Regions from separate parts of the Glutamicibacter sp. MOO4 genome, predicted to be linked through region 4. Evidence: riboswitches for the same ligand, from Rfam matches in the RefSeq annotation. Region 4 holds a riboswitch; each other region holds the start of a gene.
What was found. A riboswitch is a leader RNA that binds a small molecule or an ion and turns the genes downstream of it on or off. The one in region 4 is predicted to bind thiamine pyrophosphate.

Region 1 (7,137 bases), 150 kb from region 4:
ACATGGGCTATGGGTTCGATAATCTGTAGGTATGAGTTCTCTAGTATTCTTGGATCCGGCCTATCCGGCAGGCTACTTGGCCGATATTTCCGCACCACAACTTCCAGTCACCGTGCAGGGAGTCACCCGTGGAGACGGCATCTTCGAATCGATGCTCTACACCAACCAAGCGGTTCGCAAATTTGAAGCGCACCTTGCTCGTCTGGCCAGCTCGGCTGAACTATCAGACCTGATCATTCCCGATGCACGCACCTGGTATGCCGCAGTTGATACGGCCGTGGCTGACTTTGACGCCACCGGCGGCGCAGAGGAAGCTGTGGTCAAACTGATCGCAGCTCGTGGTGAGCATGATGAAGATCCAGCAATCTGTTGGGTGACTGTCACTCCTGCCCCGACCCTAGGCAAAGAGCAGCGCGAATCAGGAGTCGACGTACTCTTGCTTGATCGTGGCTACGATTCCAAGCTTGCCGAACGTGCACCATGGTTGATGATGGGCGCGAAGACCCTGTCCTACTCGATCAACATGGCAGCCCTACGTTATGCACGCAAGCACGGCGCCCATGATGTTATTTTCACTTCGGCCGACGGTATCGTGCTGGAAGCTCCCACCTCAACGGTGTTGGTTGCCCAGCGCGATGGTGAGACCAAGCGTCTGCTGACCCCCATGCTAGAAACGGGTATCCTGCCGGGCACCACACAGAGTGCAATCTTTGATGCGGCTGCTCAAGACGGTTGGGAACTGGGTTACGGCCCGTTGCGTCCAGAAGATCTCTACCAGGCTGATGGTGTCTGGTTGGTTTCCTCGATCCGTCTGCTCACTCCGGTGCGCACCTTGGATGCCAAGCCATTGCGTCTAGACGCTGAGCTCCATGAAGAACTCAGCGCCCTCAGCGACGCAATTCGCTAACTCCACACAAGGTTGTAGGTGCCGGCCCACAGGGCCGCACCTACAGCTGCAGCACCCAGGACGATGCCGGCGATAAGTACCGCGGCGTCGGTCCGGGTGAAGGTGGCCGTGCGGATCCAGGTCCGTTTGGCCGTACCAAAGCCTTTAGCTTCCATGGTGGTTGCCAAACGACCGGCACGGCGAATGGCCTGAACCAGCAAGGCCAGGCTCTGACCAAGTTTCGCGCCAATCCGCTCAGCGAGGGTGCCGAAGTTTCCGACACCACGAGCCCGACGGGCCAAGGTCAACGTCGTAAATTCCTCAATCATCAGTCCCAGCAATCGCATTCCGGCTAATGCGCCGAGCACAAAACGATGCGGGACCTTAAGCTGTTGAGACAGTGCCCCGCCCAGATCACTCGGGTTGGTGGTGGCCAACAACAAGATGCATGGAATCGCCAAGGCGAAGGCCCGCAGCCCGGTGGCAATACCGCCCTGCAGCGAACCCTCGGTAATACTGAACAGTCCAAGCTGCGCATAGACTGCGCCACTATCTTGGCCAACCAGTGCAATACCCCACGCAGCAAAAAGCCCTGCCAGTAGCAGCGGCCACGCCCGTTTGAGGAACTTCAGCGGACTGAGACCGGCCAGTGGGAACAACACAACGCTGGCAACAACGATCACCAAAGCCGAGACTGCATCCAATGTACTGATCAAAGGCAACGTTGCGGTAGCCACGGCGCCCAGCTTGGCTAACGGGTTGATCTTAGCTAGCCAGCTATCGCCCACCGGAGCATCCAGTACCGGTCCCTTAGGCTTGGCCACGTCGCCGCTTGGCAGTGCAGCTAGATGAATCTGCTCAGCCTGCAAGACGCTGGCCAAATGTTCATCGTGAGTCACCGCAATGATCGCGGTGTCCTGCTCCAACTGAGCAACCAGCAGCTGCGCTAATTCACGCCACGTATTGGCATCCTGTCCGAAGGTTGGTTCATCAAGGATCAACACGTCTGGAGAAGCGGCTAACACGGTGCCTACGGATAGCCGACGTTTCTCTCCTCCGGAGAGCGTGAATGGGTTTGCGTCAGCAAGATGTTCCAGACCCAAGCGCACCAGCAGTGACTGCACTAACTGCTCAACTTGTTCCGGCTCGTATTTCAGTTCTCGCCCGCCAATGGCTTTGGCTCTTAACGGAGCAAAAGCTAGTTCTTCACGGACGGTTTGCGCCACAAATTGGTGCTCAGGTTCTTGGAACACTGAACCGATCCGACCAATCAGCGCACCAGCTTTCCAGCTAAACGGTGAGCTGCCAAGACCATTGGCTAGCTGCTCGCTTGCATCAAGCTGTCCTGCGACAGGAGCGAGCAAGCCACCAACGGTGAGTGCCAAGGTGGATTTACCTGCACCGTTTTCACCACGGATGACCGTTGCGGTGCCTGCGCGGACTTGTAGGGTAACCGGGCGGGTGCGCGGTGCTTGCTCAGCTCGGGCGCACACCAAGTCTTTGGCCTCCAGCAAGGTTCCTCCCGGCTGGAGTGTCACTTGTTGGATTTGTGGCAGGTAGCCGGGAACCCACAGACCGGCCGAAGCGAGTTCAGCGCGAAGCTGCTGATCCTCCATGAGCTGTTGCGGGCTCAGATCATGGGCTACTCCGCCACCTGGCTCAAGGACGATGATGCGGTCCATGTGCTGGGCCCAGACTTCCAACCGGTGTTCAACTACCAGCACGGTGGCCCCGCTGAGCTGTGCCGCATTAAGCACGGCATCGCGCAAGGGACCGATCCCCTCTGGGTCCACGTTGGCGGTCGGCTCATCAAGGAGCATCAATCCTGGCTGCATGGCCAAGATCCCGGCCAGAGCCAGTCGCTGTTTCTGTCCTCCGGATAGTTCTTGGGTCCGGTGGTCAAAGGAGAGCATGCCTAGACCTACAGCGTCCAATACTTCTGGGATGCGCTCACGGATCACCTCGGGATCTACAGCAAGATTCTCCGCACCGAAGGCGACATCATCAGCTACCCGGCTCTGCACCACTTGGGTCTCCGGGTCTTGCTGCATCAGCCCAACCGGGCGTTGGCGAGCAAAGGCATCTGCCCCGTCAATGAGTAGCTCCCCACGCATTTGCTGCGACTCGTCGACTTCCAACAACCCCGCCAGAGCATGTAGCAAGGTCGACTTTCCCGCACCGGAAGGACCAACAAGAAGTACTTTCTGGCCGGCCTGAATATTAAGGTCTAAATCGGAAACGGCGGGAGTTGTTCTTTCGGCATGCTGCCAGCTAAAACCACGCGCAGAAATCTCGGCGCCCCGCCGAGTTTGAGCGTCAGCGCCACGGTTAGCCAGCGAACTCATTTGGCGGCCAGTTTCCCGGACTCGAGGTGAGCACGGCGGCTAGCCAGTGCGCTCAGTGCACCGGTCTTAGCCAATCCACGGGTGGCCAGCCAAGACAGCAGACCAGCGATAATCAGTCCAGAGACGCCGGTGATCAGCACGTGCAAGATCTTTAGTGATGAGGTGTATTCCACGTAGTACGCCAGGATGTAGGCTTCGGAAATACCGGCGAAGATGCCGGTGAAAAAACCTGCAATGAGCGCAACGCTCAGGTTCCACTTGCGGTAGCGGAAGATGGCAAAGACCAATTCAGCACCAAGGCCCTGGACCAGCCCGGAAACGATGACGCTCAGACCGTAGTGAGATCCCAGCAATGCCTCGATAATGGCTGCCAGTAATTCGCAGAACACTGCTGCACCTGGTTTGCGGATGATCAGGGCACCGAGTACCGCTGGGAAGAGCCATACGCCAGTCAGCAGTGCAGCGGCAGGTGGGAAGGCAACAAAAGCTAGCGAGAACAGCGGCATGCCTGCGCTCCAAGCCCAGAAGATCACTCCTGAGGCTACGGCGATTACTGAGGCTACGACGATGTCGACAACGCGCCAGCTGGTTCGCTGTTTTGCTGCTACTTGGTTCATGGGTGGTCCTCCTATATTTAGGAGGGGAGATGTACGGACTGATGGCATAGTGCTACACCCGTCCGCATCCGAGATGCTCGACTTCCTTCGCCGGTACTAGCCGGAGCAGGTTCGAGGGTCTGCGATCTATCGCACTCTCAGCGTCTTGGCGACTTCTTTTTTGAAGTCTGACGCTCCCCTGTCGGAAAAATTACTGCTCCCCCACCTTACCGCAGGTATGCTGGGCAGAGGAAAGATAAGTTACGACGTTGAAGCGAGGGCAATATGAACACAGTACAGAAACTTGCCACCACCGGAATTTCGATTGGCGCCGGTTTGCTCGGCAGCAAGCTAGTTGATCAGCTGTGGAAGGGCGTCACCGGAAATAAGGCTCCCCGCAAGGGTAGCGAAGAAGCTGCTGAGGCTTCATTCCGTCAGGCGCTCGGATTCGCGATCTTCTCATCGATTGTCGCAGCGACCATCCAGGTCTTGGCAGACCGTGGCACCAACAAGGTTGTCGCACGGTTCAGCAAGTAGCTAATGCTCAAGGAACGGCCCACCAATGGTGGGCCGTTCCTTTTTGTTTTGTTCAGTTTTACACTGCTCAGTTTTTCACTGCTCAGTTTTACTTTGAGTCCTTCGACTCTTCGCTGGAGACTTCAACAGACGCGGTGGCCGGTGCGTCAGATACCGTGTCCACTACTTGCCTCAGTTCATCGGCGTAGAGAGATTGTTTGGCAGCGTGCTTGGTTCGGTAACCAGCGCGCCCAATCATATGTGCGGATACGGGAGCGGTCAGTAGCTGCATCCCCCAAGCCAGGAACAATACTGGAACCACACTCCAGCTACGCAAGTGAATTGCTAGCGCGGTGAAGATCAGCAGAAAGCCAAGTACTTGCGGTTTGGTGGCGGCGTGCATCCGAGTGAGCATGTCGGGGAATGAAAGCAGACCGATACCGGCAATCAGCGACATGAGGCAGCCGGTGATCAGTAGGACGGCGACAAGAATATCGAGGAACAATTCCATTAGGCGTTCCTCTGATCCGAGACGTACCGCGACACCGTAACCGAGCCAATGAAGCCCAAGGTGCACGCAACAACGACAAACAACAGGTAGTCGGTGTGGCGGTTGAAGACCATTTCCAAGCACAACGCCACGGAAATGATCAGCAGCATCACGTCCAAGGCTAAGACTCGGTCAAGAATCGAGGGGCCCTTGGCAACGCGGATCAAGCACGCAACGGTGGCTAGACCCAGCATGATGCCGCAAATCCACATCACGATTGTCATCATTTTTTGCCTCCTACTCGACCAAGAATTGGACCGCATTCGTGCTTGATTGCTTCAAATTCATCGTGGCTACCCATCGCCATGATCACTCGACGTTCAATGTCGCGCACCGCTTCGCGGGCCCGTTCCATGTCGGATCTCGATTCGATGTTGATGTAGTGCAAGTACAGCGTTGATGAGCGCCGGTCAACGTCGATAACAAATGATCCAGGAATCAGCGTCAGTACATGTCCCACCGCGGTGACAATCAAATCCGAGTCGGTACGCAACTCCACGGCGATCACTCCACTGCGGGTTTTCTTTCCCCGGAAGATCGCCAGTCGTGCCACTTGGAAACTTGCCACAAATACTTGACCGATGAACCAGATAAACAGTTCAAAGCAGTACCAGACGTTCACACGGCCCGAAAGGACCACCGGCGGTAGCGGGAAGAGCGTGACAATTATCAGCGCAACGATGACACCGAAGATCAGATTCGCCGGCGAGAAGTCTTGCCAGAGGGCTGCCCAGACAAAGATCAGCAACGCCAGCAGCGGCCATTCCTGTTTGAGTGTTGCCCGGTGACGGACACCAGAAGTATCAAGCGCATCATGGATACGCTGATCTCTGTGCTTCAGGTTTTTAGTCGACATCGTCCCCTCTAATCACAATGGCAAGATCGCACTGATATATGGTTCGCGAGCAATGAGCTCAGCTGCGACCCGTTCACAGAACTCGAAGATTGGTCCAGCAAATACGGTCAACGCAATGCCGGCTACAACGAGTGACGCGGTGGAATAGCGCATTCCCCACGGCAAAGAATCGGCTTCAAGCTCCTTGGCCAGTTTCAGACCCAATGCCGGATTTTGCGCTCCACCAGCAGCAGTCTCAATAGCTACTGAGGCGGCCTGTTCCACTAGTTCTTGGTTTGGAACTTCAGCATCGGTAGCGCGTCGCCAGAACACACGGGCCCAAACACGGATGATGGCCAGCAGCGTCAGCAAGCTAGTGAGCAGACCAGCGCCAACAACAATCCAGGTCAATGGGTCAGCATCCTGTACTGCGGCGTGCAGCAATCCGAACTTCCCCAGGAATCCGGAGAACGGTGGGATGCCGCCCAAGTTGATCGCGGGGATAAAGAAGAGCAGCGACAGCGCCGGGGAAAGTTTGGCTAGCGAGCCGAGCTTGGTGACATTCGAGCTACCTGCACGACGTTCAATCAGGCCGGCCACCATGAACAACGAGGTCTGCACAATAATGTGGTGACCTACGTAGTAGATGGTTGCCGCGATGGCTAGTGGGGTGCCGATAGCAACACCAAAGATCAGGTAACCGATGTGGCTGGTCAGCGTGAAGGACAGCATACGTTTGATGTCCGTCTGGGCCAATGCACCAAGAATACCGACCACCATGGTCAGCGCTGCGGCCACCATCAGTCCGGCGCGTACTTCGCCTCCGGGGAACAGTAAGGTTTCGGTACGCACGATGGCATACACGCCCACCTTGGTCAGCAACCCTGCGAACACGGCGGTCACCGGTGCCGGAGCGGTTGGGTAGGAGTCGGGAAGCCACAAGGACAGCGGGAACACCGCGGCCTTGATGCCGAAGGCAATCAACAGCAATACATGCAAGATCAGCTGCGGGCCTTGATCCAACTGTGGCAGCTTCACCGCGAGGTCCGCCATATTCACCGTTCCGGTGGCGGCGTAGATCATGGCGATGGCCATCAAGAAGACCACCGAGGAAACCACCGAAACCACCACGTAAGTAGTACCGGCGCGAATGCGTTCAGCTGTGGCACCCAAGGTGAGCAGCACGTAGCTGGCGGTGAGCAGGATTTCGAATCCGACATAGAGGTTGAAGAGGTCCGCTGCCAGGAAGGCGTTAGACACACCGGCCAGTAGAATCAGGTAGGCCGGGTGGAATACCGAGACTGGTCCGGGTTCATCCCCGTCGGCTAGACCCTGACTGGTAGCGAAGAACAACACTGCCAGTGACACCAAGGTGGAAATCAGCAACATAAAGGAGCTGAAGCCATCAA
Region 2 (7,137 bases), 1.0 Mb from region 4:
GGGCGTGGCTCGATCTTGGCCATGGCCGGCTGAAGCGCCAGTGGCACCTTGACTGTGGTGCTGTCCATCCATTCGGCCAGATGCCTCAGCGCAAAATCAATCTCTGCGCGCACCACATCAACTTCAGCGAATTTGGCTTCGGTGGCACTCTTACCCAAGTCATCGTTTAATGCCTGCAGGAAGTCATCAAGATGCTCTTCAAGCATCTTCTCCAGTGCGCGTAGCTGTTGGATTCGGAAGCGACGCGGGTGGGTGATTCGAGTATCAGCTGAACGGCGCAGATGACTTAGTACCGAAGCGATACGTGAAGGATGCTCGTCCACCGGAGGAGCGGAATCGCCGACCGGTTCTGGCAACGGAGTGGAAGTAAACAGACCCATGATCTGAGCGTACGTTACTTGGCAGATTTTCTACCGATTAATTCTCAGGGAGATTCATTATGTATCAAGTGTTTGATACATTAAAACCTATGGATCAGATCTCGGCGAGCGCCTTATCGATAGCTATTGCGTCATCAGTAATCTACCTATGGTTACGCTCAGTAGCTGCACGCCGCGGATCCTCAGCGTTACTCAGGGCTCAATCACATTCATTCTGGTGTGCCCTGATTGCGTTTTTTGCCTCGACTTCTGGCGACCTATCTCGGGTTTGGTCCATTCAAGCACCATCAGAGTCACCGACAACGCGCGTCATCATTGCACTGAGTGCCGCCGGTTGGCTGACTTTGGTCTACGTCATCGGGTTGTTTACTTGGCCTGGAGAACTGCGCTCAGTTCGCGTCGCATCTTTGGAACCACGCACGTTGACCACACCCTTTCCACGTAAGCTAGGTGCCCTAGTTGGCTCACTGGCAATCTTTGCATGTTGCATGTTGTGGCCGATATCCCGGGTCGCCGGCCACATCCCTGAAGGCAAAAGTACTGAATCCTCAGCGGCTGACTTCGAAGACGCAGTTGCGCCAACATGGGACAGCACATCCGGGTGGATTTCAGGCGCTGAAGTAGCTCCACTGTTTGCGCTGTGTATTTTCGCGGTTTTACTGGCCACTGCCGTGATCAGTGCAATCATCCTCAAACGCAGGCCCTTAGCCGGGATCTCCGCAACCCAAAACCAAGAACTACGCTCAATTTGGCTCAACCGGTTGCTACGAAATTGTGGTTGGCTGATGACCAACATCATCGGTGCCGCAATCACCTACGCCGATCCGGTTCTGAGTTCCGGGTGGAACAACGTGTCCATGTTTGCCGTCTTGGCTTTGGGCTTCGTGCTATTCGTCTGGGCTCCAAAGCATGCCGCACCGGAGGCCAATAGCCTGCGTAGCACCGCCTTCGCCCGGATGCGCAGCCACACGCTATCCGTATCCTATTTTGCGAATACGTTCTTGATTATCGCCGCGTTGATTATCTGGCTTGCGGCCAGTGAACTCGTTGGTCAAACGCCAGAGCCATTCGGTGAAGCCGGAGCCCGTGCTGTTGGCGCTTCCTTTGCGCTGCCATGGTCAGCGGCGGCGGTAGTCCTGTACCTAGTAATCTCTGCCGGCTTCGCGCTCTATGCACATTCACGAGCAAAGCTGGGGGCACTTTCTGAACCGAAGAGCCAAAATCTTCCGGTTTGGGTGTACACGATTGCAGCGCTGTTCATCGTCAGCGGGAGCATCTTGCTTTACACCCCACAAACACTGAGCTCAGGGGCACAACAGCTACTCTCGCCATGGGTCACTTCGGCAATAATCCTGGGAATGTTGGTAGCCGCGGCCGGTTACTTCTGGTGGATCCGACGTTGCGCAGTCCCTTGGGACCTCACGGACGAACAGGAAATCTGGTATCGGCAAATCTTGGAGTTCCGAGCCTTACGAGTGCTCTGCAGTGCGTTTTTCCTCTTGCCGGGCTTGGTCTCTTCCGATGAGCCAGCGGTGCTAGCCATAGGCGTTGGGCTCTTCTGCATCCCCGCCTTACTAGTGGTCAATCGCCCGAAGGCGCGCCTGACCACGAGCGTGCGCGCATGAGCACCCAGATCACGGTAGATCTTGAGGCGGCTACCGCTCCTTATGAGCAGATCCGTTCGCAGATCGCGTCGCTGATTAACCTCGGCGAATTAGTGGCGGGTAGCAAGCTACCCACGGTCAGGGCGTTGGCCACAGATCTTGGGGTAGCGGCCGGAACAGTCGCTCGTGCCTATAAGGAGCTGGAAGCCGAAGGGCTCATTTCTTCAAGACGCAGGGCCGGAACGATAGTTAATGAACGCGCTACACCCATCGAAGAGCATGAAGATCTGGTGGCGGCGGTAGACCACCTTTGGAAGCTAGCGGCAGCGCAACATGTCGATGCGGCGACACTTAAAGCGTTAGTGGCGCGACGTGAACGTTAAGAATTTGTTCTAGGCATTGCTACTGCGTACGCTCTAAATCAGTGACACGGGGTGTCGGAGAAGCCGACTGAGATGAAACCCGTCGAACCTGATCTAGTTCACGCTAGCGGAGGGATGTCGCATGACTCTGCCTACCGTTGCCCAAAAATACCGGCAACACTCCCCTTTAGTTTTTTGCCTGACGAATACCGTCGTCACCAATTTCACCGCCAATGTCCTACTGGCTTCCGGCGCTTCACCAGCTATGACTAATCTGCCTGGCGAAGCTGGCGGGTTTGCTGCTTTTGCTTCTGCAGTGCTGGTGAATCTAGGGACTCCAAGCACCGAGCAAATGGTTGCCATGGAAGAATCGGTACTCTCGGCGAGCGCAGCAGGCACCCCGTGGGTATTGGATCCTGTGGCCGTCGGCGCCCTGTCGGTACGCACCGACTTCGCCCGGCGCATAGTTCAAGAACACCCCACCTTGATCCGTGGAAACGCTTCGGAAATCCTCGCCTTGGCGGGCAAGGATTCAAGCGGCCGAGGTGTTGACGCAGCAGATACCGTGCAGGCGGCCCTCGACGCAGGACGTGAACTGGCACAAGAACACGGCTGCGTTGTTGCTATCTCCGGCGAAGCCGACGCGATCATCGACGCTACCCGTACCGTACTGGTACACACCAACGGCATCGGACTGACCAGAATTACCGGTGGCGGATGCGCACTAGGTGCCTTTAACGCTGGCATGCTCGCGGTGCACGAGGACCCCTTTGAAGCCTCCATTGCCGCCCACGGTTTTTATGGCCTGGCCGCCGAAAAGGCACTGGCCGCAAGCACCGGCCCGGGAAGCTTTGCCGTGGCATTCATTGATGCGCTGGCCGCCACGGAACCCGAAGAATTACAGACTTTGAAGTACGAGGAACTGAACCATGGATAATATCGGCGCCTACCTAGTAGCCAACACCGCCAGCTGCACTCCACGCACCACCCTGGAAGTTATCCAAGGAGCAGTGGCCGGCGGCATCGAATGGATTCAGCTGCGGGCCAAGGATGAGACTGCCCGCGAATTCTTTGAACTGTCCTGCGCTGCAGCCCAACTAACCAAGGGCAAAGCCAAACTATTGATCAATGACCGGATTGACGTCTTCTTAGCTGCCCGCGCTGCCGGAGCTGCGGTCAACGGTATCCATATCGGGCAAAAAGACATTCCGGTGCGACTTGCACGAGAGATTATCGGCGAAGGCATCATCGGTTTGAGCGCTTCCACCGATGAACAACTGGCACAGGCAAATCTCGAAGCAGAGGTCATCGACTACTTGGGTGTTGGTGCAGTGCGTGCCACTCCTACCAAAAAGGATCACCCAACCCCGTTGGGTCTTGACGGTTTTATCCGTGCAGCATCCTTGACCGAACTACCGTGTGTAGCCATCGGCGCCATTACCGCTCAGGACGCAGCTGCGATTCGCGCTGGCGGAGGGTCGGGCCTAGCGGTAGTTCGTGCCATCTGTAATGCCGAGGATCCACAAACGGCCAGCGAGCAGCTAGTTTCAGCGTGGACGGTGGCACAGTGAATAATATTCTCTCAATTGCCGGCTCTGATCCTTCCGGTGGCGCCGGCATTCAGGCGGATCTAAAAGCCATTGCCGCTAACGGTGGTTATGGCATGTGCGTGATTACGGCATTAACCGCGCAGAACACCCAAGGGGTCAGCGCAGTACAAGCCATTGATCCCGGCTTTGTCTTAGCCCAGTTGGAATCCATTAGCGCTGATATACAGATTGACGCCATCAAGATTGGCATGCTGGCCAATGCTGAAGTAATCCGCGCGGTCAGTAGCTGGCTGGATACCGTAGATGCGCCGGTAGTTCTAGACCCGGTGATGGTAGCCACGAGCGGAGACCGATTACTAGAAGATGAGTCGGCACTCGATTCACTGCTGGACCGCGCCTGCGTCATCACCCCTAACCTACTTGAGCTAGCAAGCTTGCTACGCGAGCCAGCGGCCACACAATGGCCACAAGTCCTAGAGCAGGCACAGCGACTGGCCGCCAAGCACGACGTTCTGGTTTTGGCCAAGGGCGGACACCTGGCTGGAGACTTCTGCCCCGATGCGCTAGTTGGGTCCACTGGAGTGCTGGCCGAGTTCAGCAGCCCCCGACACCAAACCAAAAACACCCACGGCACCGGCTGCACCCTCTCCAGCGCCTTGGCTACTATCTACGCCACCGACGGTGACTGGGTCCAGGCTCTTGAGAAGTCCAAGGCCTATCTGGTGCGCGCTATCGGCGCAGCCGATCAACTCACTGTGGGTAGCGGGCATGGCCCGGTGAACCACTTTGTAGACTTCTTCAGCGACGCAGATCCCATGCAAGAGTGGTGGCAACAAATTGATGGACTGCGCGGATCCATTGATGGGTTGGAATTCATTACTCAGTTATCTGATGGGACACTGGCCTCAGCAGACTTTGAGTACTACCTGTCCCAAGATGCCCTGTATCTTAAGCGTTACGCTCAGGTATTGGCCGAGGCCAGTGCCTTGGCGCCAGATCTCGAAGCACAACGCTTCTGGGCTAGCTCGTCCAGTGCAATCTTGGAAGGCGAATTGCAGCTGCATCGCAGTTACCTTGCTGAAGGTACCCCAAACCCCAGTGCGATCACACTGAACTATGTGAACCACCTGGCGGCGTCCAAACAAAGCTACGGGGAACTAATTGCCGCAATCCTGCCCTGCTACTGGCTATATCAAGACATTGGTAGGCGCCTAGCCGCGGCCAATCACGATCAACACCCTTATGAAAAGTGGTTGAGCACCTACGCATCGGAAGAATTCGATCTAGCTACCGAGCAGGCCATCAACATGGTGCGTTTGGCGTGGAAGCAGGCTGATGGTGCTCTGCGTGAGCGGATGAGGGTGGCATTTGTGCGATCTTCAGAACATGAGTTGGCCTTCTTCGATCAGGCACGACAGAACCGAGTAGAATTTTCTACGGTCTGAAACGCGCGGGCCACGATCTGGAGGATTGTATGAGCTGGAGCATTCACGGCAACGGAAAGACCATCAACCCGGGCGAAGTTGTCGCCCCGGAAGAACGGTTGCACTGGCCACAAACCATTTCCATTGGTGCCCAGCACATCCTGGCGATGTTTGGCTCCAGCATTCTGGTGCCAACTCTCACCGGCTTCCCGGTCACCACTACCTTGCTGTTTACCGGCTTGGCCACCATCATTTTCTTGCTGATGACCAAGAACAAGGTACCTAGCTACCTTGGTTCATCCTTCGCGATGATCGCTCCGGTCATTTCCACCACCCAGTCGCATAGCATGGCTGGTGCCCTTGGCGGCATCGTCATGACTGGCGCGCTGCTCTTTGTGGTGGGCCTGATTGTGCAGGCTACCGGTACCGGATGGATCCACGCTTTGATGCCACCGGTAGTTATGGGCACCATCGTTGCGCTGATTGGCTTGAACCTCGCCAGTGCAACGCTGGCACCGATGACCGATTTCCCGCTGACTACATTCTTGACGGTGATTTTCACGGTACTGGCTACCGTGGCTTTCAAGGGTCTACTTGGACGCCTGTCGATTCTGGTTGGTTTGGTTCTTGGTTACCTGTTGGCATTGGTCCAGGGCCAGGTTGATTTCAGTGCCGTGGGTGAAGCCAGTTGGGTTGGTCTGCCTCAGTTCACGACCCCAACTTTCCATCTTGATACCGCATTGATGTTCCTGCCGGCTGTTTTTGTGCTGATTGCCGAGAACATCGGGCACGTACGCACCGTGGGTGTGATGACCGGACGAGACCTCTCGAAGTTCAATGGTCGCGCGCTGATGGCTGATGGTGCGGCCAGCGTTGTTGCCGGACTCGGTGGCGGTTCTGCCACCACCACCTACGCCGAGAACATCGGCGTGATGGCAGCGTCCCGCGTATACTCCACCGCCGCCTACTGGGTAGCGGCCATTGTGGCCATGGCGTTGGCCTTCCTGCCGAAGTTTGGCGCACTAGTGGGCACCATTCCGGTCGGAGTTATCGGCGGCTTGGGCATCGTGTTGTACGGCATGATCGGTATTGTTGGCGCGCGCCTTTGGATCGAGGCGAAGGTTGACTTTGGTAATCCGATCAACCTGATGACTGCCGGCGCCGGACTGATCATCGCTATTGCCGTAACCAGTGATATTGCCTTTGGACAGTTCCAGCTTGGTGGTATCGCCTTGGGTTCCATCGCTACCTTGGTGGTCTTCCACTTGATGCGCACGGTGGCGAAGCTGCGTGGCAATGACCTCGCTGACACTTCGAAGGAATCCTGAGAGTTTAAAATATTTTTCGGCCGGCCGGTGTTGCGAGTTTGCTCGTGACACCGGCCGGCTTTTCTTTGCAATCTCCCTACTGGTTAGGCACGAGAGGTGAGCAGGGGAGGTCAATTCTGAGTGGCACATGTAAGGACTCCTTCCAAAATGTGATGGTTATCCCATCAAAAACTGAAAATTACGGATTTTGACCCCGCCTAAATCAGATAGCATGGCTCATTGTGACTGCGACAACATCAGACGGAAAACTCTCCGCGCGACTCATCTTCATCGCCCTTGGGGCGGCACTAGGTGGGTTCGTTTTTGGATATGACTCATCAATCGTTAACGGCACCGTGGACGCTGTCGAGCACGAATTCGGGCTCAACGCGGTAACCATCGGTTTCACTGTTTCCTGCGCCCTACTCGGCGCAGCTCTAGGCGCATGGATTGCAGGTGTGGTCTCCGAACGTGTAGGCCGCGTTCGCACCATGGTCTTTGCTTCCATCC
Region 3 (7,137 bases), 220 kb from region 4:
CGACTTTTCCCAGTGGGTGCTTCCTGGTCTGAAGGCCGCAAACCTTAGGGCAATGGCCAAGCTATCCAGGCGCTATGTTCTTGATCCGTTGCCACTGGATCGGGACTTTCAACTCACAGTGCCAGTGCGGATAGTTTGTGGGCGCCAAGACCATGTCACCGGATATGAAGATCAGAGCCTATTGCTGAACCGTTACCCGAATGCACGCGTAAGCATCATTGATGCCGCTGGACACAACATACACATTGACCAACCCGAAGCTGTGCAAAGCGCCCTGCGCTCGTGGGTCGACGAAGTCCATGATTACCAGAGAACTAAGTGATTCGCTCAAGAAGTCGTAAGATATTCAAATCATGGCCCGCTGAACCGACGAATCGTCTCGGCGAAAAATCTGTATTCAAAGTTAAACCATGAATCAGAGCCTTTGCGCGGAGATAGGAAGTAATACATGGACGAGCAGATTGTCCTACGCGAGTGGACGAGCATCGATGAAGTTCCAGACCTGCTAGACGTTTGGAAAAGTTCCGTCGAACGACGTAAAGATTTCATTTCTGCTGCGGATCTTGATGCAGTAGCTAAAGCTTTGGAATCCGTCTATTCACAATCTTTAGAAGTGATCATTGCTCAACAAGGTGAACGGATCTTAGGGTTCGCGGCTTGGAATGCTTTGGAAGTTGAGCTGCTGTGGGTGCGCCATTCGGACCGCCAACAAGGAATCGGCAAGCTCCTTTTGAACCACATTACAAACAAGAGCCCAAACGTTGAGGTGCATCTGGACGCCCAGCGTGTGCTGGCCATTGAATTTTTCAGCAACTCCGGATTCAGCTTCATTGCTGGGGGCGACGGGGCGGCTTCACCGAGGACCGTATTACGTCACGAATGCTCACCGGCAGATAACGTGGCACGATAGTTTCATGAGTGAAAATAGCCGCGCACTGCGCGAAGTAAACGTCCAGCGCACCGAGTCAGGCAAGTATGTTGCAACCAGTGCCGCCTCCGGTGCGAGCATTGAATTTGGTCAGGGTGAGGGTCTGCTCTCGCCGGTTGAATTGTTGCTGGCAGCCATTGCTGGTTGCTCTTCAATCGACGTGGACGTGGCAACAACTCGACGTAGTGAGCCAGAAAAATTTGATGTTCAGGCAAGTGGATACAAGATCACTGAAGACGGCGCAAGCCGTATGGATGACATTCACCTTGGCTTTGATCTGAAGTTCCCGGATACCGAAGAGGGGCGCAAAGCCGCCAGTATGGTGGAGCGAATCGTCAAGCTATCTCACGACAAATATTGCACTGTCTCTCGCACCGTCGAGCTCGGTGCCTCCGTGGTCAGCGAAGTGGTTGAGTAAGTCCCTTGGAGTCGATTTGGGACTTGCGGGATAACTCTTGATCTAAGAAACCGCAAGTCACTCAGGTGAATTCACTGATTTGAAGATTTGATAAGTTTCAAAAAATTTTGTGATTCAGTTGTGTCTCAGGTCACTATGTGTGAATTTCGCTGCAGACGCCCATTTTTGCTTCGAATACCGCACTAAGACCTGAATATATCCAATGAGCGTTGGCTGGGAGTTACAGTCTTTGCCCTAGTCAGCGTAGTTCCTTCATCGTAGGGTCGACTTGTCCCTACGTTGAAGGAGCGGAAAATGCAGTCTGGGAACGTCTTAGGCAACATAGACTGGGCGTCAATGCTACAGAAAGTAGCCATTGCGCTCGTCATTCTCATCATTACTTGGCTTGTAGCGCGAATAGTTCGTTGGGCTGCCGGCAAATTAGTGAGCAGAGTGAAGTTCTTGCAGAAGCAAGGAAATGACGGAACTCAAATAGGGCAATCCCTCGGCAAAGTTGCCGGGCTGATTGTCTGGCTCTTTGGCCTCGTCGCTATCCTCCAGGTCTTCTCGCTTTCAGAAGTTCTTTCACCGGTGCAGGGCCTGCTCGGTGGAGTCATGGCATTTATCCCGAATCTGATCGGTGCCGGCTTCATCTTCTTCATTGGCTATGTCATCGCAAATATCGTTCGACAGCTGCTGAATACCGGACTGGGAACGGTGGACTTTAGTGGTCTCGTTCGCAAGCTGACTCCAGCCAACGAACCCGTAGACGAAGTTCAGTCACGCGAAGCTCAGGCGAAGATCGTTGGAATCATCTCCAACATTGTGTTTGCACTGATCCTGCTTGTTGTTGCTATCTCGGCACTGCAGGTCTTGGGTATCGCGGCAATTTCGGATCCTGCCCAACAGATGTTGCAGCTGGTCTTCACCGCCATCCCGCAGGTCCTCATGGCCCTTGCGCTACTGGCAGTCGGCGTGCTGATCGCTAAGTTTGTGGGTCAGCTACTGGAAACCACCCTTCAGGGCGTGGGCACTGACCGTGTTGTTGCTGAATGGGGCGTAGTCCCAGACGGCAAGAGCGCATCGGGAATCATCGCTGGAATTGTCAAGATCGCCATTATTCTGTTCTTCGGCGTGATGGCAGCCCAGATGCTGAACTTCCCAGCAATAACCAACATCCTCAACGAGATTCTGAGCCTCGGTGGCAAGATCCTCTTCGGCGCAGCAATCATCGCAGCAGGTTTTGTCATTGCCAACGTGATCGGCAAGTTCTTGGGTGAAACCACGGCTTCGAAGATCATCCGCTACACCGCAATCGCATTGTTCGTAGCAATGGGTCTGAAGTACATGGGCATTGCTGACTCAATCATCAACATGGCCTTCGGCGCAATTGTCATCGGCGCAGCTCTTGCAGCAGCGCTGGCCTTCGGCCTCGGTGGACGTGACGCAGCGGCTCGTACGCTGAACAAGATTGATACCGACAAGGTCGTCTCCAACGAGCCAGGTTCGGCGCCGCCGGCACCGCCGGCTCCACCAGCACCACCGACGACTCCACCTACGACGCCTGGCATCTAACCAGCTAGATCAAAACATCAGGGACAAAATAAAAAGTCGTGGAATCCGCTATGGATTTCACGACTTTTTACGTGCCGTTGAACTTACTCAGTTAGGTTCAACGGCAATGGAACTACAGACGGGACTGGATCATCCCGAAGTCGTGCGTATGTAAAAACATCAATACGCTCACCGTCAATTAGGAATTTGCCCCGCTCAATACCCTCACGCAGAAAACCGTTCTTTTCAGCGACATGGCGGGAACCTGGGTTATTTGCGCGTAACCCTAACTCCACGCGGTAAATGTCCTGCTCTTCAAAGAGATAATTCGCCAGGGTGGCCACAGCCCGAGTAGTCAGTGACTGCCCTCTAAATGCCTGATGCATCCAATACCAAATCCAAGCATTCTTGTTACTTGAATCTAAGGTGGCGCAAACTAAGCCAATCAATCGCCCGTTCTTCGTGATGGCCAACGGACATTGACGTCGCCAATCAGCTAGTAGGGCGCCAACATGTTTACGGGCGTTAGCGGGAGTGCTGGCCTCACCTTGACGATGCATTAGTGCATCAGAGGTAAAGGCTTCAAAAACCGCGTCGGCATCTGACGCCCTGAGCTTTCGAACGCTAATTTCATCACCGGTAGTTTCTACTTGCGCATTGGTGGTATCGCGTTCTTTGTCGGTTGCCGTTGCGCTCAGTGTTCCTTGGTGAAAGAGCATTTGCCAGCGGCCCTGATCGTGGAACCACAGAGAAGTGCGATGACTTGCCCTGTGACCGAAGGTGGACCACCGGAGCAACACAAGGTTTGTTGACAGTTGTGTACCAACAGGGTCATGAACCTGTCCTGCGCTGCCACCAGAATCCTCAGCGACCAACAATCTAAGAATCTGTTCTCGGTTGTAGGTACGTCCGCTGGCTCCAATCTCACCAAAGTTCTTGTGCAATAGAAGACTCAGCTGGTCAGGGTTGTTGCGAATCGTAGGAGACAGTAGCTGCTGCTCAAACTCAACGATGGTTTCCAACAACGTGGAACCAGCAACCAATTCAGCGGGATACTTCGGAAGCGACATGTTTGTAAGTACATCACAGAAGATGACGGAACAAAGTCCGCCGTAGTTCGCTTTTATGAGCTGGGTCATGCTTATAATCGCAACATCTCCGCGGGAGCCTGAATCGACCAGGCTGAGAGGGCACTGAGCCGACCGCTATACCTGATGCGGGTCATGCCGCCGTAGGAAGGAAGCGTGCGCCTATGCATGTCAACATCGTTGGTGCCGGAATCATCGGCCTAGCCACAGCGTTTGAGCTCAGCTCGCGCGGGCACACTGTCTGCATTATTGATCCTTCACCCGGCCAAGGCGCCAGCCATGCTGCCGCAGGAATGTTGGCGCCGGCAGCAGAAACCGTCTGGGGCCAAGGACCACTGCATCAGATGTTGGCCGCCTCCAACAAGAGCTATCCAGATTTTGTGAACAGGATTCAAGCGATCTCGGGCCAGCGTCCCGACTATCTGACAAGCTCAACCTTGGTGGTGGCGGCAGAACCCGCGGACCGTGAAGCCCTACACGAGCTGGTGGAATTACAAACTTCCTTAGGCCTGTCAGCTCAAAAGCTCTTGCCCAGCCAAGCGCGAAACCTAGAGCCTGCGCTGGCCAGAAACATTGCTGGTGCGGTGCTTTGCGAGGATGATCATCAAATTGACCCTCGCTCGGTGGTACGAATTCTTCTGGAGTATTTCCAGTCGGATCTCGTGCTTGAACAGTGTGTTGAAGTGATCAAGGATGACAAGAATCAAACCACGGCCGTGCTGACGTCTTCAGGTACAAGACTGGAAGCAGAGCAAACAATTCTCTGTACTGCCCTAGGAACGGTTAGGGGAGTTCAACCAGCTCCCGTACGCCCGGTTTATGGTGACATCCTGCGGATCCAAGGCCCACCCGGCCCTGCATTAGTGACCCGAATTATTCGAGGCATCGTGCACAGAGAAAATGTCTATCTGGTTCCGCGCAAAGACGGAAGTCTTGTTCTCGGAGCCAGCGTGCGCGAAGACGGGAATCCACAAGTCAACGTTGGCGCCATGTACAACTTGTTGGATAACGCTCGCAGACTTGTTCCCGGCATCTCTGATTGCTCACTGAACGAGGTCATTGCCCGAGCTCGTCCGGCAACTGCCGATGACCGCCCGCTAATCGGTCGAATAGATCCAGGGCTGGTGATCTCCACCGGCTATTCACGTCACGGAGTGCTACTTAGCCCGTTGGGATCAACGCTCACCGCTGACCTGACAGAGCACCTGCCGGCCAGTGCGATGCTCAAGGACGTTGACCCGTACCGTTTCCCTACCTACTCATCCGACACACTTTTGGAGCAAAGTTCATGACTTCAATCAGCATCACGGTTAATAACCAACCCGTTCAGGTGGACGCAGGATTGTCCCTGCGTGAATTCATCGCCAGACACATCGGCAAGGAACTAGACAAAGATTCCAAAGCCATTGACGGTAGCAAACTTGGACTGGCCGCCGCGGTCAACGGGGCAGTGGTGCCGCGTAGCTCGTGGAACGGATTTGCGGTGCAGAGCGGGCACACAATCGAACTCGTCACGGCAGCACAGGGAGGCTGAACATGGACGCGCACGAGCTTACAGAACTTAACGCAACCACGGACCCATTTGTTGTTGCTGGCCGAACTTTTTCCTCACGCCTGATCCTAGGTACCGGAGGTGCTACCTCGCTGTCCACGCTGGAAAGTGCACTTCAAATTTCCGGGACAGAACTCACCACGGTAGCCATCCGCCATTTTTCAGCATCCGGTTCAGGCAACGTTTATGAGTTGCTGCAACGCAATGATGTGATTGCTTTGCCCAATACCGCTGGATGCTTCACCGCACGCGACGCCGTGCTCACCGCACAGCTGGCCCGCGAAGCGTTAGAAACCAACTGGATCAAGCTGGAAGTCATCGCTGATGAGGACACGCTGCTACCTGATCCATTGGAACTCTATTGGGCCACCGAACAGTTAGTGGCTGATGGCTTTGAGGTTTTTGCCTATACCAATGATGATCCCGCCCTGGCCCAACGCTTGCAGGATGCGGGAGTTGCTGCAATCATGCCTGCTGGCGCACCCATTGGCTCAGGTTTGGGGATCCTGAATCCACACAATATTTCCACCATAGTTTCGCGTTCCAACGTTCCAGTCATTCTTGACGCAGGGGTGGGTACCGCCTCGGATGCGGCGCTTGCCATGGAACTTGGCTGCGATGCAGTACTGCTAGCTAGCGCAGTGACCCGGGCGCACAATGCTCCACTGATGGCCGCCGCAATGCGCGACGGAGTTAAAGCCGGTAGGGCGGCATACTTGGCCGGCCGAATCCCCAAGCGCGATACCGCACTGGCCTCCTCACCTGAAGAAGGCATGATGCAAACGCTGGTCGGTGAGTTCTAATGACTCGCCCTGCATTGTGTGAACCGGCAACAGATTTTGAAGCCGGTGCGCTTGCACGCTACTCGCGACACCTCACACTTCCTGGGGTAGGCGAAGAAGGCCAACGGCGAATCCTCAACGCCAAAGTACTGATCATTGGAGCCGGAGGATTAGGCAGTCCCATCGCCAGTTATCTCATCGCGGCCGGCATTGGACATATAGGGGTGCTAGATGACGACAGTGTTGAAATATCTAATCTTCAGCGTCAGATCATTCATCGTGAAACCGATATTGGTAATCCCAAGGTCCACTCGGTGGCCAGAATAGCTCTAGAACACAACAGTGATGTCAAGGTGGAAGCCATTGATCAAAAGCTGAGCAAAGACAACGCTATTGAACTCTTCACCGACTACGACTTAGTTATCGACGGTAGCGATAACTTCGCCACCAGGTACCTTGCCTCAGACGCAGCAGAAATTACCGGTACGCCATTGATCTGGGGAACGCTGTACCAATTTTCTGGTCAGGTTTCGGTTTTTGATCCGCGTACCGGTCCGATGCTGCGGGACCTCTTTCCCGAAATTCCGGATGCTGATTCGGTGCCCAGCTGCGCCGAAGGTGGAGTCTTCGGAGCGTTATGCGGAGTAGTCGGTTCAGTGATGAGCACCGAAGCGCTCAAACTCATTACCGGAGTTGGAGAAACGCTCTCCGGCAAGCTCTGGCTCTACGATGCGCTGTCGGCCAGTGTGCGAACCTTAGGATTTTCACTTGATCCGCAACGTACTAAAGTCACTGAGCTAGGGGACTATCAGCCAGTTGCTTGCACAGTAGAAAAA
Region 4 (7,137 bases):
TCCTGGTTGCTACCGACGTTGCAGCTCGTGGTTTGGACGTTGAGCGCATCAGCCACGTCATCAACTTCGACATCCCACATGACACCGAGTCCTACGTTCACCGCATTGGCCGTACCGGCCGTGCAGGTCGTTCGGGCGACGCGATCTTGTTCATGACCCCACGCGAGAAGTACTTGCTGCGTGCCATCGAGAAGGCTACCCGCCAGCCGGTGACCCAGATGCAGCTTCCTTCGCTGGATTCGGTTAACGACCGTCGTATCCAGAAGTTCACTGATCGCATCGATCAGACCATCAGTGGTCAGGACCTGACCACCTTCCGCGAAATCGTTGAGAAGTTCGCTTCTGAGCATGAAGACCTTGATCAGCTGGAAATCGCAGCTGCACTGGCTTTGATGGCTCAGGGTGGACGTCCATTGCTGATGACCGAACCAGTAGCTTCGCCTTCCAAGAAGGCTCGCATGGAACGTGGTGACCGCCCAGAACGTGGCGATCGCGGCGACCGTGGTGACCGCGGCGACCGTGGCCCACGTGCACGTAAGACTGCTGCTGCAGGCAACGCCATGTACCGTCTGGCCATTGGCCGCCGCAACCGCGTGCAGCCAGGCTCGATCGTTGGCGCTTTGGCTAACGAAGGTGGCTTCGATTCTTCGGAAATCGGTGGCATTGAGATCCGTTCGGATCACACCTTGGTTGAACTGCCAGCAGAGCTGAGCAAGGACCAGTGGCGTGCACTGTCCAAGACCCGCATCGGCGGCGAGCTGATCAGCATGGAGCTTGACTCCGGCCGTAAGCCACGCGACGACGATGACAACGATCGTGGCGGCGACCGTGGCGGCTTCCGCGGTGGAGACCGTGGCGGTTTCCGCGGTGGAGACCGTGGCGGTTTCCGCGGCGGACGCGGTGGCGGCGAAAAGCGCTTCGGTGGCCGTGGCGGCGACAAGCGCTTCAGCGACTCGGGCCGTAGCGGTGGACGTCGCGACTACTAAGTCGACGCTCCTAAGCTAACTAGCTAAAAGCACAACACAACGCCCCTGGAACAAACCGAAAGGTTTGATCCAGGGGCGTTGTGTGTTTCTCCAAGATGCTTGTTCCAGCAGCCAGCTATTACTGGGCTGCGCTGCCTACCGGAATCTCATCTCCTAGATAAACTTTTCCGCCGCTCTCCAAGAACTCTCTACTCTTTTCTGCCATGCCTGCCAACGCCGCTTGAGCCTCCGTAGAACCGTATTCATCACGGATATCTTGGGAGATCCGCATGGAACAGAATTTTGGTCCACACATCGAGCAGAAGTGTGCGGTCTTGGCTGGTTCTGCGGGCAAAGTCTCGTCATGGAATTCTTGAGCCGTGACGGGATCTAAACTCAGCGAGAACTGGTCATTCCAGCGGAACTCAAAGCGTGCCTTACTCAGCGCATCATCGCGCGCACTGGCACCCGGGTGCCCCTTGGCTAAGTCGGCGGCGTGAGCTGCAATCTTGTAAGTGATAACACCGGTCTTTACATCGTCACGGTTAGGCAATCCCAGATGTTCCTTGGGTGTGACATAACAAAGCATGGCTGTGCCATATCGAGCGATCTCCGTAGCGCCGATGGCGCTGGTGATGTGGTCATAGCCCGGAGCGATATCGGTAACCAGTGGGCCCAGTGTGTAGAAGGGCGCACCATCACACAACTCCTGCTGGCGTTCAACATTCTCCCGGACCTTATGGAATGGAATATGTCCCGGTCCCTCAACCATGACCTGTACGTCGTACCTCCAGGCCCGCTTGGTCAGCTCAGCTAGGGTATCTAGCTCAGCGAACTGCGCGGCGTCATTGGCATCAGCAATGGAGCCGGGACGAAGCCCGTCACCCAGTGAGAAAGCAACGTCGTACTGTGCGAAGATTTCGCAGAGCTCATCAAAGTGCGTGTACAAGAAATTCTCTTCGTGATGTGCCAAGCACCAGCCGGCCATGATGGACCCACCGCGCGAGACAATGCCGGTAACCCGGTTGGCAGTCAAAGGAACATAACGCAAGAGCACGCCAGCGTGAATGGTCATATAGTCCACGCCCTGCTCACACTGTTCAATGACGGTATCGCGGAAGATCTCCCAGGTCAGTGCGTTGGCTTCGCCATTGACCTTTTCCAAGGCTTGGTAGATGGGCACCGTTCCGATGGGCACCGGTGAATTGCGGATGATCCACTCACGAGTGGTGTGGATGTCATCACCGGTGGATAGATCCATGACGGTGTCTGCACCCCATTTGGCGGCCCACTGCAGCTTGGATACTTCTTCAGCAATCGAGCTGGTCACCGCAGAGTTGCCGATATTTGCATTGATTTTCACCAAGAAGGCTTTGCCGATAATCATCGGTTCAGATTCCGGGTGATTGATATTGGACGGAATGATTGCTCGCCCGGCCGCCAGCTCGCTGCGCACCAGTTCTACATCGCACTCTTCGCGAACCGCCACATATCGCATTTCAGGGGTGATCACCCCAGCTCGTGCGTAGTGCATTTGGGTTACTGTGGCCCCCTGAACTGCACGTAGTGGTGGCGCCGTGCGTCCGGCCCATTCATCGCTGGCAGTTCCTCGGCGGACCGCTGAGCGCCCGTCATCGTGCAGATTGCGTTCGCGGCCTTCATAGACCGCAACGTCTGCTCGTTCCATGATCCACGGTTCCCGAAAAGGATTCAGTCCCTGAGTTGGTTCGCTACCTGGACCACTGGTGCGATACACCCGTAGCGGTTCATTTGGCTGGCCGTTGGGGGAGTCCGCAAGTTGAATTTGCGTGACGGGAACTGAGATCCCTTCCGATTCGCGGAACGCGAGAGAGTGGGCAGGATGTTGTTCAAATTGTTCCATTGAGAAACTCACTTCCTTCGCCGGCATTACCCGGACAGGTTCAACGGTCGCGGACGGCGATAGCCCGATCTCAGCCCTTGCCATGGGGCTCCCGTGTGGTCGGAGACGACACTAGCATGAAAAAATCGGCGCACAAGAATGGGCGCCAAAATTTGACGCTAGGTCTGAGCGTTGGAAGTGGAAGATGGGGGAGAAGCGAAGTGGCAGCGGGGCCCAAGAAAATAAGTCCAGATAGACGAAAAGAGAGACAATCTGAATTCAGATTGTCTCTCTTATTTCGAGCCCCCTGCCGGAATCGATCCGGCGACCTCGTTCTTACCAAGAACGCGCTCTACCACTGAGCTAAGGGGGCAACGAGTAAATACTCTACACAGGTTTTTGGCGATTTCAAAATCCGTAACGAGTTTGTAGCTGACGTCACAAGACCCCTACTCAAGTAGGAAAAACGCGGCAGGGGATCGGTTGCTCGATGGTGTTCTAAACGCGGGTAGTCTGCGCCGCGAAAAATGGCAGACCTCGCACATGTTGATATTTACCTCTTTTGACTGCGAAGCATCAAGATGTACGGATGTTTTGTTGTTGGAAAAGTGATTTTCACTGACTCAAGCGGCAGGAAAGTGGCACCGCTTGGTCGTTAGAAAAGGAACTCGTGCAGCGCTTTCCGAAGGCTGGAAATTACCAAATTGACCACTACTAATGCTCCAGTGAGCATCGTCACCTATGCGCTTTTGTGCCAACCTTCGTTCCATGTCAGCACTACGTCTTCTAGAAACATGCGTTGACTTGGGGTAACGCGACGCGGTCCGAAATTCATTGGAGGCGAATGACGATTTTTCTTTGTGCCCAAAGCCGTGTAGAGTATTTACTCGTTGCCCCCTTAGCTCAGTGGTAGAGCGCGTTCTTGGTAAGAACGAGGTCGCCGGATCGATTCCGGCAGGGGGCTCTGAGTGAGAAGTAGTCTTGGCTTCTACTGGATTGCTTCTCACTTGTGGCGGCGTAGCTCAGCTGGTTAGAGCGCACGACTCATAATCGTGAGGTCCCGGGATCGAGTCCCGGCGCCGCTACAGATTTGGCCCCGAAATTCATTGAATTTCGGGGCTTTTTCATGCTCAAAATCGAATCCTAGTGCCGTAGGTGGGACCTAGGTGTACCTCGAAAGTACCCCCGACGTCACGTCACGGATATCGGCCCCAGTTCAGAGTGTAGCGAGCAGTGCAATACAGGAACGGCCACCTACCGCATCGCAATGCGATGATGTAGGTGGCCGTTGTTTAGTTGGTGCGTCTAGAGGCTGGCGTCGTTGGGACCGATTGCACCCTTATGCGCCTGGTCGCCACTATTCGAAGCTTCCTTGGCCAGCATGAGTAGCCCTTGGATCACATCAGAATCCATATCTTGCCCATCGGGTTGTTCATTGTTGGCATCGTGACCATGAACCTCGGTGTGAAGCCGTTGCATCTGCATATCCAGTTTGGTTGCAATAGCTGCAGCGTCTGCCAGCTCGCTAGCTAGGTGGGCTGGAACTTCACCTTCGTACTTGTAGAAGATCTTGTGCTCTAGGCTGGCCCAAAAATCTTGGGCAATAGTGCGGATCTGCAGCTCTACGATCACGTTGACCGGACCGTCAGAGAGGAATACCGGAATCTCAACGATCGCGTGAACACTCTTGTAGCCGCTTGGCTTAGGGTTCTTGATGTAATCCTTGATTTGAATGACACGGATATCGTTTTGTGCAGTCAAGGTATTGAGTACCTTGTAGATGTCCTTGACGAAGCTGCACGTGATTCGAACGCCAGCGATGTCACTGATGTTTTCCCTGATCGCGGTGAGCGAGGGGTGAATCTTTCGCTGGCTCACCTTGCGCATGATGCTCTCTGGAGTTTTCACCCGCGAAGTGATGTGTTCAATCGGATTGTACTTATGAAGATAAAGAAACTCTTCGCGCAAGATGGAGACCTTGGTTAGGACCTCATCGACTGCAAACTGGTACTCCATCATGAACCGTTGGAATTGAAGGCGGAACGCCTGCGTAATTTCCTGTAGTTCGCCAGGGGCGAGGTTTGCCACCGACGGCAGCGAAACAACGCCAGGTGGGTCTTCTTGATACGGCGTAGAAATCGTAAATCACCTCTACATGTTGTGGCTATGTCAAAGGACATGAGCGCTCTCTATTTCAAGGTTAGGTCAGCAGTCTAAGAATTTGGCCAGAAGACCTCGGGAATCTATCGGGGACTAGTACTTGCTCGCCTCGATTGGGGGAGCAAAGCACAAGTACTTTGAGCTGTATGGTTCCTTGCTGGTGGCCTAAGGTTGGAAGGGCTACTTCAGAAAGGTCTTGATGGAATTCCCCAGCGCTTCACGGCAGCTATGTCATGGCATTAGCTTCTCTCAGCATGAACCCGCGCCCATGCTTCGACTGCGCACAGCTGACCAGTGGAAGACCGAATATCTTGAGTTGAACCGCTCGCTGAGCATGGATGTCGGAGAACTGAAGTTTTGCCTGGGCTATATCACTATGAATCGTGATGGTTCCCGCAACACCTTGCCATGCCCCAAGACCAAAGCACTACGCACCGGCACCCAATGCGATAGCTGCCGCCGGTTAGACCACTCCAAGTTCATGCACCAGTTCCATAAGACCGGGGAAGCCCCGGAGGGAATGCGCAAATACCTTGAACAGCCGCACTTCCTCTACGTCGCTAGTTTTGCCCATGGTGCGACCAAGGTTGGAACTACTTCCACACAGAGCAAGTGGACTCGACTGGCTCAGCAGGGCGCCGTCATAGCGCGCTATATTGCTCGCGCCAATGATGGTACAGCAATTCGTGTACTTGAAGATCTGGTCACCGTGCACGTTGCGCTCACCCAACAAGTCCGGCAGAAGTCCAAAATCAAGGGACTGGTGAGTTGGGAATTGGACCTAGCGCAGCTTGATGAGATCAACGAGCAAGCCGCTAGCAAAGCCCGTGACTTCCTCGGGGCACAACGCGGGCTGGATACCTATGGTGTTGAGCTTCGTGATGAGCTCTGGGAACAACCGGCCTTTGCCCACCCGGTCATTGAAGCGTGGAATTCCCGCACGCTACACGCCTGGAATTCTGCACTGCCCGGTGCCACCGCGGACCTGCGCATCAGAGGGGTCTTAGGTCAAAGCATCATGGCCGATAGCGGGGAAGGCACCACCCTACGACTGCTAGATGCTGCGGAACTAAAAACACGTGAAGTTCAGTTGCGACAGCAGTATGGAGAATTCAAAGAAGAACAGTCCGCATTGTTCTAAGCTTTGACGTTTAGCTGTCAGTGGAGTCACGAGAAAATACCGTTGTTCCAATGAGTCCTGCGAGGTGAGCTGAACTAGACTTGAGTTATGACCAATACTCCCTGGGAAGCTGCCTCACCGCGCTATAAGAAGCTCGTCTTTACTGCCATGGCAATCATGGGAGCAGGCATCATCCTTGCGATTATCGGCGCAAACATTCCATCTTTGCCAACGGTATACACCGCAATCGGAATCATGTTTGTAGGCATGCTTTGCCACATCGCAGGAATGGTTGTCAGGGCCAAAGACACCCGCCAGTGGCGCGTTGAGAATGGACTGGCAGCCCCACGGAAAGCCAAGAGCTCAGCCCGCGACGGCCAGTAGAACTCAGCAAGAGTCAAGAATCGTTGATGATGCGCTGAATCCTGGCGCACCGTCGATGCAGCACGTCATTTTCTGTTACACCAAAGTTCAGGAGAATCCATGGGCATCAATCCCGACCTGGTGGGGCGCGTTTTCCCTGCCGGAGAGTCCTACCACGTAGGACGCGAAAAGATCCGCGAGTTCGCTACGGCTACCAAAGCAACCTCGCCGGCACACTTCAAAGTGGAAGAAGCGCAGAAGCTGGGTTACAGCGATGTAGTCGCGCCCCCAACTTTTGCCATCATCGTCGCCCAGCGTGCCGATGCGCAGCTGATTGCAGACCCAGCGTCGGGCATTGATTTCTCGCGTGTTGTCCACGCGGATCAGCGCTTTACCCACCACCGTCCGATTGTGGCTGGCGATGAGCTGATTGCTGAGCTGTATGTAGATCAGGTACGTGAGATGGGTGCCGGTGCCATGATCACCACCCGCGCTGAAATCTCCAGCATCTCTGGCGAAAAGGTCGCCACTACCGTTTCGTCGCTACTGGTACGAGCTGAGGACTAAGCATGATTGAATTCGAAACTCTTGAAAAGGGAACCGTCATCGGTTCCCACACCGTCAAGGTCAACCGTGCGGACCTCGTTCGTTATGCCGGGGCCTCCGGA

Region 1: another riboswitch for thiamine pyrophosphate. It lies ahead of AC1Z3F_RS09935 (ECF transporter S component); the one in region 4 lies ahead of thiC (phosphomethylpyrimidine synthase ThiC).
Region 2: another riboswitch for thiamine pyrophosphate. It lies ahead of thiM (hydroxyethylthiazole kinase); the one in region 4 lies ahead of thiC (phosphomethylpyrimidine synthase ThiC).
Region 3: another riboswitch for thiamine pyrophosphate. It lies ahead of thiO (glycine oxidase ThiO); the one in region 4 lies ahead of thiC (phosphomethylpyrimidine synthase ThiC).

The regions. Positions count from the first base shown of each region.
Region 1 covers NZ_CM167800.1:2,125,866-2,133,002, forward strand. The annotation lists gene AC1Z3F_RS09925 (aminodeoxychorismate lyase) at 32-907, shown strand; gene AC1Z3F_RS09930 (ATP-binding cassette domain-containing protein) at 904-3,231, opposite strand; gene AC1Z3F_RS09935 (ECF transporter S component) at 3,228-3,848, opposite strand; TPP riboswitch at 3,914-4,038, opposite strand; gene AC1Z3F_RS09940 (DUF4235 domain-containing protein) at 4,113-4,364, shown strand; gene mnhG (monovalent cation/H(+) antiporter subunit G) at 4,453-4,854, opposite strand; gene AC1Z3F_RS09950 (MrpF/PhaF family protein) at 4,854-5,120, opposite strand; gene AC1Z3F_RS09955 (Na+/H+ antiporter subunit E) at 5,117-5,749, opposite strand; gene AC1Z3F_RS09960 (Na+/H+ antiporter subunit D) at 5,762-7,137, opposite strand, start outside.
Region 2 covers NZ_CM167800.1:3,021,064-3,028,200, reverse strand. The annotation lists gene AC1Z3F_RS14155 (aldehyde dehydrogenase family protein) at 1-380, opposite strand, end outside; gene AC1Z3F_RS14150 (hypothetical protein) at 470-2,005, shown strand; gene AC1Z3F_RS14145 (GntR family transcriptional regulator) at 2,002-2,367, shown strand; TPP riboswitch at 2,405-2,499, shown strand; gene thiM (hydroxyethylthiazole kinase) at 2,489-3,283, shown strand; gene thiE (thiamine phosphate synthase) at 3,276-3,917, shown strand; gene thiD (bifunctional hydroxymethylpyrimidine kinase/phosphomethylpyrimidine kinase) at 3,914-5,341, shown strand; gene AC1Z3F_RS14125 (uracil-xanthine permease family protein) at 5,371-6,648, shown strand; gene AC1Z3F_RS14120 (sugar porter family MFS transporter) at 6,870-7,137, shown strand, end outside.
Region 3 covers NZ_CM167800.1:1,758,090-1,765,226, reverse strand. The annotation lists gene AC1Z3F_RS08175 (alpha/beta fold hydrolase) at 1-322, shown strand, start outside; gene AC1Z3F_RS08170 (GNAT family N-acetyltransferase) at 449-910, shown strand; gene AC1Z3F_RS08165 (OsmC family protein) at 915-1,346, shown strand; gene AC1Z3F_RS08160 (mechanosensitive ion channel) at 1,641-2,900, shown strand; gene AC1Z3F_RS08155 (GNAT family N-acetyltransferase) at 2,984-3,949, opposite strand; TPP riboswitch at 4,030-4,134, shown strand; gene thiO (glycine oxidase ThiO) at 4,132-5,259, shown strand; gene thiS (sulfur carrier protein ThiS) at 5,256-5,501, shown strand; gene AC1Z3F_RS08140 (thiazole synthase) at 5,504-6,322, shown strand; gene AC1Z3F_RS08135 (ThiF family adenylyltransferase) at 6,322-7,137, shown strand, end outside.
Region 4 covers NZ_CM167800.1:1,973,847-1,980,983, reverse strand. The annotation lists gene AC1Z3F_RS09255 (DEAD/DEAH box helicase) at 1-986, shown strand, start outside; gene thiC (phosphomethylpyrimidine synthase ThiC) at 1,105-2,847, opposite strand; TPP riboswitch at 2,843-2,952, opposite strand; tRNA gene AC1Z3F_RS09245 (tRNA-Thr) at 3,128-3,199, opposite strand; tRNA gene AC1Z3F_RS09240 (tRNA-Thr) at 3,719-3,790, shown strand; tRNA gene AC1Z3F_RS09235 (tRNA-Met) at 3,838-3,911, shown strand; gene AC1Z3F_RS09230 (GTP pyrophosphokinase) at 4,132-4,914, opposite strand; gene AC1Z3F_RS09225 (DUF2797 domain-containing protein) at 5,255-6,127, shown strand; gene AC1Z3F_RS09220 (hypothetical protein) at 6,215-6,490, shown strand; gene AC1Z3F_RS09215 (FAS1-like dehydratase domain-containing protein) at 6,590-7,036, shown strand; gene AC1Z3F_RS09210 (MaoC family dehydratase) at 7,039-7,137, shown strand, end outside.